2 regions of the Mycobacterium sp. NGS19 genome follow, and region 2 is predicted to be linked to the other one. Evidence: riboswitches for the same ligand, from Rfam matches in the RefSeq annotation. Region 2 holds a riboswitch; the other holds the start of a gene.
The links. Region 2 has a riboswitch for S-adenosylmethionine ahead of AC5Y4N_RS20285 (bifunctional o-acetylhomoserine/o-acetylserine sulfhydrylase). Riboswitches for the same ligand answer to the same signal wherever they lie in the genome.
Positions count from the first base shown of each region.

Region 1 (4,520 bases), on a different contig from region 2:
ACAAAGTCGAGATTGCCGTTGACGCCCGGTTGGTCGATCAGGCGAACATCAAGCTGTTCAGCGCGCGCTGGCAGGTCCCCGTCACCGACCTGGCAGAGCGACACGACAGCATCGACACCATCGCGCAGTGACCGCAGCGCCCCGATGTCTCCTAGCCACACCTCATCGTCATAGGGATGCCTTACTAGGACACCTAATTCGTAGCCGTTGTAGGCGAAATCGAAGGAGTCGGGCTCTCCTCCGCGGATAATGGTGGATGCAAGATTGACGAGGTCACGGGCGCGCATTCGTGGCCAGCCGTGCAGCATGCGACGCCATTCCGCGGGAACCGCCGACGCGCCGTAGGCAGCGCCGAGCAGCCCACCGGCGATCGCTGCGACGGTATCGGTGTCCCCTCCCCCTCGCACCGCCGCATCGAGCGCCAGGCGCAGGTGGTCGACGCGGAAGACTCCGTTGGCCGGATCATCCTGCGGAACCGGCGTTGTCGCGATCGCTGACCATGCCCCTTGCAGCGCTTCCACCACCCACCCGTTGTTGTGGAAGTCTGACGGCTTAGCCTTCTCGGCGACATCGAGCCGTGATGCCCACAATTCTCGGCGTTCATTGTCGATGTGCGGCAGGCCGATTCGAGCGTTCAGCTCTCCCGTGAAAACGGCGTGACGGATGGCGAGGCACCACAGCACGCACGCATCACCGGCTTCACGGTCCCAGTGCGTCAGCTCACTCGCCGCACGGGCTGCCTCGACCAGGGCTGCTTCATCGTTGAGGTAGACCAGTGCGACGGGTGCGGTGCGCATTAATGAACCGTTGCCCGCAGATCTGCCAGTTGACCTGTGTAGCGCTGCTGATTCCATGCGTGCCGCTTCCGCCGTGCTGCCGTGTCGGGCTGCTCGGCTGAGAACCGACCGTGTCTGAACACCAACATCGTTGGCGTTAAGCATCCACTCATGCCAGCGGGTAACGATCGCATCGAGCGCCTTCTCGTGAAGCAGGTCTGCTCCGGTGGCGGCCACCTCGGCGATGGCAATCGCCATAGACGTGTCGTCGGTCCATTCGCCGGGTTCCCAGCCGAAGGCTCCGCCGCCGACCATGGCGACCTCAAGGTCGGGGCCGCGAGGTGGGCCGAACTCATAAGCCGCACCAAGGGCGTCTCCTGCTGCGGTGCCGAGCAGTACGCCGCAAGCGCGGTCAATCTGTGTCGTTGAGAATGTCATGGCCGTCTCCTTTACTCCACCGAGGCGTAGGGCCGTGAAGTTTGTTGAGTCGTGATGTCATGCCGGACTTGAACACTCAGGCGCGGAGCCGAAGGTTGCGCCTTCCCCCTGCGGGGGTGGCGGGGTTCCTGCACCCCCGACGGGGATGGGATCCCTTCCCCGCCGGGGGTAAACCGCATCTGAAACACCCCCGTCGGGGGCGAAACCAGCGCAGCCCCCCGTCGGGGGTTACAGGGATTCGTCGACCAGGTACCGATAGAGGGTGGCGCGGCTGACTCCGAGGTACTTGGCGATGTCCTTGGCCGTGTGGCCGTCGGTCTTCATCCGCCTTGCGGTGGCGAGGTGTTGGGCGCCGGTCACCTTCTTGGGTCGGCCAAACCTCTTCCCGTTTTCTCGAGATGCTTGGCGCTTCAACGCGGTGCGTTCCTTCACCAGCTCACGCTCGTATTCGGCCAGCGATCCCAGCACGCCGATCATCATGCGACCGGCAGGGGTTGACGAGTCGATGCCGTCGGTGGTCGACACCAACGTCGCGCCTCTGGCGCTGAGTTCCTTGACGGTCTGCAGAATGTGGATCATGTTGCGGCCCAGCCTGTCCAGCTTCCACACCACCACCGTGTCGCCCGCACGGACGTACTCCATGAGCGCAGCAAGACCAGGCCGGTCGTCGCGGGCACCCGACATCACGTCCGAGAACGTCTTTGTCACGCCCGCCGCTGCGAGCGCCGCATTCTGCTGATCAAGCGTTTGTGCGACCGTGGAGACGCGGGTGTAGCCGATGAGGGTGCCGGTGCTCACCTCTTGCGCGCCATTGTCCGCTGCGTGGGTGATGATCGTCATTTGCCCGCGTCATTGACATAGCAGTCGTGGCGTTGGTCGACCGTTGCGAGGCTGAAGACGCTGCGCGCACCCCCAACGAACGCTTCGGTGGGGACCGCCAAAACTTGCCAGCGCGGCTTCCACACCGCCATTCCGCCGAAGCGGCGCAGCGCATCTCGTAGCAGCGCTGGACGGTGATTCCACCGCAATAGAGACAGGTCATCACCCTTGATGTGGATCACGCCATCATCGTCGACTGCCGCGGTTACAGGGACAGCGCCCGACGGCTCGCGCAGGGAGTGGTTGAACTGAATCCAGTGGACTAGATGGCCTGGTTTGTATGAGGTGCACTGTGCATCGGTGCCAGAAAAATCCCAAACAGAAGCAGTCATAGGCACTCCCGCAATCCTGGGCCTCCGTGTAGGAGGCGCTCTTGCCCGACACCGGCTGGTGTCGGCCGCTTCGTCATCCGAGCCACCCAACGAGCGTGGGGTTGGCGTGCCGTCCAGTCGGAGCTTAACGACGGCAACTCGTGAAGCACTTTTATTGTATCTCAACGGGTCTGGCTAACGGTACGGGTTTGGACTGCTCAACTCGACGCCATCGCTCAACGCAGTGATGGCAACAGTCTCAGAAGCGGCGGCACCGCAGTCGGTGAGACAAGCCCATCTGAGACAAACTTCCGAGACGGCATGACCTTGGCCAATAAGCTTGGCCCGGAGTGTGATTGAGCCGTCTCAGATGTGTTCTATTTCGCGATAATGGTCGGCGCGTGCTCGGTCGTTAGGCGGCAGCTCGAAGGTGTTTAGCAACGAATAAATCCTGCTAGTGGGCTGGGATTGCGTTTGAGGATCTGACGCGCGTGCCACCGAATGGTGGTCATCCGCTCGTTGCTTCTCCCGCGACTCCATTGCCGCCGACCTAACTTCGAAGCATGCGAGGCAAAGGCTTCTGATAGGCCAACCCGGTTCCGCCTACCTGTGGCGATTCAATCAGCCGGTTCGTGCGCATCCTCCGTCAACTGCACTTATGCGTGTGTGGCTGCTCTCGCCGCCCAAGATCGTGCGTCCCAAAGCCGGTGGCGTGCCGCTTTCATCGCGTTGCCATCGTTTTCGAGACCCACGATTGTCTGGCGATCATACTGGTCTGGTGATCAAGTTGTTTGCCGCCCTATCTGTCACCCTGTCGGTCCCGTTTGTGGGCACGGGTCCCACTGCCCATGCCGATACGTACTGTGAGCTCGGCAACTTGCTCATCCCACAGGAAGTACACCATGTGGGCACCTACCGTGACGCTACCTGTGCGACGGTTGCTGACATTGTGACAACTAGTGCCAACAGTGACTGCATTCGCGCCGTGACTAACTATGTCGTTAGTCGCGGTTATGACCCCTACGTGGCCAAGGACATCGCACTACACAACTGCTGAGCGCGCACCTTCGTTTTCTCGTGGTATGACACCGGACGAACTGCCGGACCACAGTGGTTCTATACGCCCTGCGCATCACTGCATACCTTCAGGTGTCTTCCGGAGAGCCGTCCATAGATCTGCAGCACGACGCCGTCGGCGCGGGGTATCACACCGACCGGACCTTCACCGACACCGCCTCCCGGCTGGCCAGGAGTAACCGGGCCATAGATCGGCTCCAACGATGGACTTTCAGCGGCAGTGCTCGTGTGCCGGGGTCTCGGCGGTGGGCAATTCGCCACCGTCTACCTTCACGGATGCGATGGAGTCGGAATCGTCACGGCAACGATATTCCGGGTCAACGGCACACCCCAGCAGTGACTCAGGTATGCATCCCCAAGTGGCCAAAGACCCTTTATTCGAACGGAGAGAACAACCCAACATGGGTACAGCCAGCAAAGGCCTCGACGACCATGGGAGCGAAAATGTCAACTAGACATCTTAAACATTTGGGCAACCTGCTCACCCTCCTCGGGGTTGCGGTCCTGCTCAGCACGGGAATTGCTTCGGCCGACCCCTCGGCCAACGCCCTAGACCCTGCCACGTCGGAGTCGATCGGTTTTAGCGCGATGCAACATGACGGCCTTCAGGCATACGGGAAGAGCCGGACCCAGGGCATTGATCCGCTCACTCTTTCCGATGCCAAGCTTCGCCAGGAATATTGCAAGGGCGAGCTGCAGCTCTACCAGGAGACGCTGTATGGCCCCCGCAATGTCTCTGTTGTCACCGACCGGTGGCTGAAGGGCTGCGACAGGGGGGCTCAGTGGCTCGTGCAGCAAGGATATGCACGCTAGGACGGGGACCCTGTTTCGGCCCAGTTCGGGCGGCGTACCGCGATGGCGCAATGGAGTCCGATGACCGATTGCCGCGCCGACCAAATTTCGTACTTAGTGGTTATTCGACTGAGTCAAGATAGTCCGTGCGTGCACAGGCGGGTGTCGACGACATGTCATAACGTTGCTGTCATGCTGCACTCTCGGGCGATCGGAGAAGGCCTATGAGCGACGCCTTTCCCGAACC
Region 1 covers NZ_JCALEB010000003.1:400,769-405,288, forward strand. The annotation lists gene AC5Y4N_RS11780 (ADP-ribosylglycohydrolase family protein) at 1-1,214, opposite strand, end outside; gene AC5Y4N_RS11785 (recombinase family protein) at 1,443-2,054, opposite strand; gene AC5Y4N_RS11790 (hypothetical protein) at 2,051-2,425, opposite strand; SAM riboswitch class IV at 2,458-2,571, opposite strand; gene AC5Y4N_RS11795 (hypothetical protein) at 3,950-4,294, shown strand; gene AC5Y4N_RS11800 (8-oxoguanine DNA glycosylase OGG fold protein) at 4,498-4,520, shown strand, end outside.
Region 1: another riboswitch for S-adenosylmethionine. It lies ahead of AC5Y4N_RS11790 (hypothetical protein); the one in region 2 lies ahead of AC5Y4N_RS20285 (bifunctional o-acetylhomoserine/o-acetylserine sulfhydrylase).

Region 2 (4,520 bases):
CCTGCGGCATGATCTGGATGTGCAGGCCCTCGGTGTCGTGGTCTTGCAGGTACTTTTTGACCTTTTTGCGTAGCTCGACCTCGTGCGGGCGTTCGATGTCGAGCCAGAACACCACGGTCATACCGGAGTCGCGGGCCCGGGTGACGGCCAGCTTCACCCAGTCCTGGATCGCCGCGTCCTTGGTGACGGGCATGCGCCAGATGTCGCCCTCTTCGACGTTCTGCGTCATCAGCACTTCCCCGGTCTCGTTGTCGACGATGTCGGCGACGCCGTCCTCGGGGATCTCGAAGGTCTTGTCGTGGCTGCCGTACTCCTCGGCCTTCTGCGCCATCAGCCCGACGTTCGGCACGGTGCCCATGGTGGTCGGGTCGAACTGGCCGTGGGTCTTACAGAAGTTGATCATCTCCTGGTAGATGCGGCTGAACGTCGACTCGGGGTTGACCGCCTTGGTGTCCTTGGTCCGGCCGTCGGCGCCGTACATCTTGCCGCCGAGGCGAATCATCGCAGGCATCGAGGCGTCGACGATCACGTCGGACGGCGAGTGGAAGTTCGTGATGCCCCGCGCCGAATCGACCATCGCCAATTCGGGACGATGCTCGTGCACGGCGTGGATGTCGTTGATGATCTCCTCGCGCAACGATCCGGGCAGCGCCTCGATCTTGTTGTAGAGGTCGACCATGCCGTTGTTGACGTTCACGCCGAGTTCGTCGAGCACGTCTTGATGCTTGGCGAACGCGTCCTTGTAGAACACCTTGACGCAGTGGCCGAACACGATGGGGTGGCTGACCTTCATCATCGTGGCCTTGACGTGCAGCGAGAACATCACGCCGGTCTTGTAGGCGTCCTCGATCTGCTGCTCGTAGAACGCGCACAGCGCCTTCTTGCTCATGAACATGCTGTCGATGACGTCGCCCTCGTCGAGCTTCACCTCGGGCTTGAGCACGATCGTCTCGCCGCGCTTGGTCTTCAGCTCCATCCGCACGTCGCGTGGGCGGTCCAGCGTCATCGACTTCTCGCCGTGGTAGAAGTCGCCGCTCTTCATCGTCGCCACATGGGTGCGCGAGGCCTGCGACCACTCGCCCATGCTGTGCGGGTGCTTGCGCGCGTACTCCTTGACCGCCTTGGCCGCGCGCCGGTCCGAATTGCCTTCCCGCAGAACGGGATTGACGGCACTGCCGAGTACCTTCGCGAAGCGCTCCTTGAGCGCCTTCTCCTCGTCGGTCTTGGGATGCGCCGGATAGTCGGGCACTGCGTAGCCCTTCTCCTGCAGTTCCTTGACCGCGTCGGTGAGCTGCGGCACCGAGGCGCTGATGTTGGGCAGTTTGATGATGTTGGTGTCGGGCAGCTGCGTCAGCCGGCCCAGCTCGGCGAGGTTGTCCGGCACGCGCTGATCCTCCTCCAGGCAGTCGGAGAACTCCGCCAGGATGCGGGCCGCCAGCGAGATGTCACTGGTTTCGACTTTGATGCCCGCCGGCTCGGTGAAAGTGCGGATGACCGGCAGCAAGGCGTAGGTAGCCAGCAGCGGCGCTTCGTCGGTCAGCGTGTAGATGATGGTCGGTTGCTCATTGCTCATGTGTTGGGTGTCTCCCGCCATCGGTTCGGACAAGCCGAGTATCAGTATTCCGTCGAGGCACCCGTCGTGTCAGGGGTGGGTCCGGTAGCGAGGTCAGCGCGGGCGTCTGCGACGCGAACTCGGTGGCAGTCGGCTTGCGGCATGCGATACTCTTCTCATCGGTCAAGAGCGCCAGCGCCAAGCCCCGGCTCGCTGGCCGGCAACCCTCCAACCGCGGTGGGGTGCCCCGGGTGATGACCAGGTTGAGTAGCCGCCAGCGGCTACACGGCAAGCGCGGGTCCGTGATGACGGGCCCCGGACCGGACGGCCCTCACCACAGGAGCACATCGATGACGAACGAACAGGACGATCCCAGCAGCCGCTGGGCGTTCGAGACCAAACAGATTCACGTCGGCCAGGTCCCGGACGCCGCCACCAACGCCCGGGCGCTGCCGATCTACCAGACCACCTCGTACACGTTCAACGACACCGCCCACGCCGCCGCACTGTTCGGCCTCGAGGTCGAAGGCAACATCTACACCCGGATCGGCAACCCCACCACCGCGGTCGTCGAGCAGCGCATCGCCGCGCTGGAGAACGGCGTGGCTGCGTTGTTCCTGGCGTCCGGGCAGGCGGCGGAGACGTACGCGATCCTCAACGTCGCCAACGCCGGCGACCACGTCGTGTCCAGCCCTCGGCTGTACGGCGGCACGTACAACCTGTTCCACTACTCGCTGCCCAAGCTGGGCATCGAGGTCAGCTTCGTCCAAGACCCCGACGATCTCGAGTCGTGGCGGGCGGCTGCGCGGCCGAACACCAAGGCGTTCTTCGCCGAGACGATTTCCAACCCCCAGATCGACATCCTCGATATCCCCGGCGTCGCGGCGGTGGCCCATGACGTCGGCGTGCCGCTGATCGTCGACAACACCATCGCGACGCCATATCTCATCCAGCCGATCAGCCACGGCGCCGACATCGTCGTGCACTCCGCCACCAAGTACCTGGGCGGCCACGGCGCGGCGATCGCCGGAGTGATCGTCGACGGCGGCACGTTCGACTGGCGCAACGGTAACTTCCCCGGGTTCACCACGCCCGACCCCAGCTACCACGGAGTGGTGTTCGCCGACCTCGGCCCGCCCGCCTTCGCACTGAAGGCGCGGGTGCAGCTGCTGCGCGACCTCGGTTCTGCCCCTTCGCCTTTCAACGCGTTCCTGATCGCGCAGGGACTGGAGACGCTGAGCCTGCGGGTGCAGCGCCACGTGGAAAATGCGCAACGCGTCGCCGAGTACCTCTCCGGGCACGAGGACGTGGTGTCGGTGAACTACGCCGGGCTGCCGAGCTCGCCGTGGTACGAGCTGGGAAAGAAGCTGGCGCCCAAGGGAACCGGCGCTGTGCTGGCGTTCGAACTGGCCGGCGGCGTGGAGGCCGGCAAGGCGTTCGTCAACGCGCTGACCCTGCACAGCCACGTCGCCAACATCGGTGACGTGCGCTCGCTGGTGATCCATCCGGCATCCACTACGCACAGCCAGCTCAGCCCCGAGGAGCAACTGGCCACCGGCGTCACGCCGGGCCTGGTGCGCCTTGCCGTCGGCATCGAGGGAATCGACGACATCATCGCCGACCTCGAGCGCGGCTTCGCCGCCGCCAAGCCGTTCAGTTCGGCGCGGGGTGCCGACCCCCAGTCGGTGGGGTCGCTGTCGTGACGGATTTCGACGTCCCGACCACCCAGCTGCCCGCCGAAGGGGAGGTGGGCGTCGTCGACATCGGCCCGCTGCGACTGGAGAGCGGCCGGGTGATCGACGACGTGTCGATCGCGCTGCAACGCTGGGGTGAGCTGTCGCCGGCACGCGACAACGTAGTGGTGGTGCTGCACGCGCTCACCGGCGACTCGCACGTCGCCGGGCCCGCGGGCCCGAACCATCCGACCCCCGGCTGGTGGGACAGCGCAGTCGGTCCCGGCGCGCCGATCGACACCAACCGCTGGTGCGCGGTGGCCACCAACGTGCTGGGCGGCTGCCGCGGCTCGACCGGGCCCAGCTCACCCGCAACCGACGGAAAGCCTTGGGGCTCACGGTTTCCCACGATCACCGTGCGCGACCAAGTGGAGGCCGACGTCGCAGCGCTGGCGGCAGTGGGCATCACGGAGGTCGCCGCGGTGGTCGGCGGTTCGATGGGCGGCGCGCGGGCGCTGGAGTGGATCGTCGGCCATCCCGACAAGGTGCGCGCCGCGCTGGTGCTGGCCGTCGGCGCACGTGCGACCGCCGACCAGATCGGCACGCAGACCACCCAGGTCGCCGCGATCAAAGCCGACCCGAACTGGCAGGGCGGCGACTACTACGGCACCGGCCGAGAACCCGTCGACGGCATGGACATCGCCCGGCGCTTCGCCCATCTGACCTACCGCGGCGAGGTGGAACTGGACCGGCGCTTTGCCAATCAGCCGCAGGCCTCGGAGAACCCGCTGACCGGCGGCCGGTACGCGGTGCAGAGCTACCTCGAGTACCAGGGCGCCAAGCTGGTCGACCGGTTCGACCCGGGCAGCTACGTGGTGCTCACCGACGCGCTGTCCAGCCACGACGTCGGACGCGGCCGTGGCGGTGTGCCGGCGGCGCTGAGTCGATGTCAGGTTCCCGTGGTGGTGGGCGGCATCACCTCCGACCGGCTGTATCCGCTGCGGCTGCAGGAGGAGCTGGCCGACCTGTTGCCGGGCTGCCCCGGGCTGAACGTCGTCGACTCGGTGTACGGGCATGACGGGTTCTTGATCGAATCCGAGGCCGTCGGAGATTTGATCCGGCAGACGCTCAAGCTCGCATCGGCATGACCGACCAGCTGGCCCGCTCGCTGTCGTTCGGCGCCGAAGCGGCCGCATACGAACGCGGCCGGCCGTCGTACCCTCCCGAGGCCATCGACTGGCTGCTGCCGCCAGATGTGCGCGACGTGCTCGACCTCGGTGCCGGCACGGGCAAAC
Region 2 covers NZ_JCALEB010000008.1:33,917-38,436, forward strand. The annotation lists gene AC5Y4N_RS20280 (NADP-dependent isocitrate dehydrogenase) at 1-1,573, opposite strand, end outside; SAM riboswitch class IV at 1,734-1,853, shown strand; gene AC5Y4N_RS20285 (bifunctional o-acetylhomoserine/o-acetylserine sulfhydrylase) at 1,903-3,255, shown strand; gene metX (homoserine O-acetyltransferase MetX) at 3,252-4,373, shown strand; gene AC5Y4N_RS20295 (class I SAM-dependent methyltransferase) at 4,370-4,520, shown strand, end outside.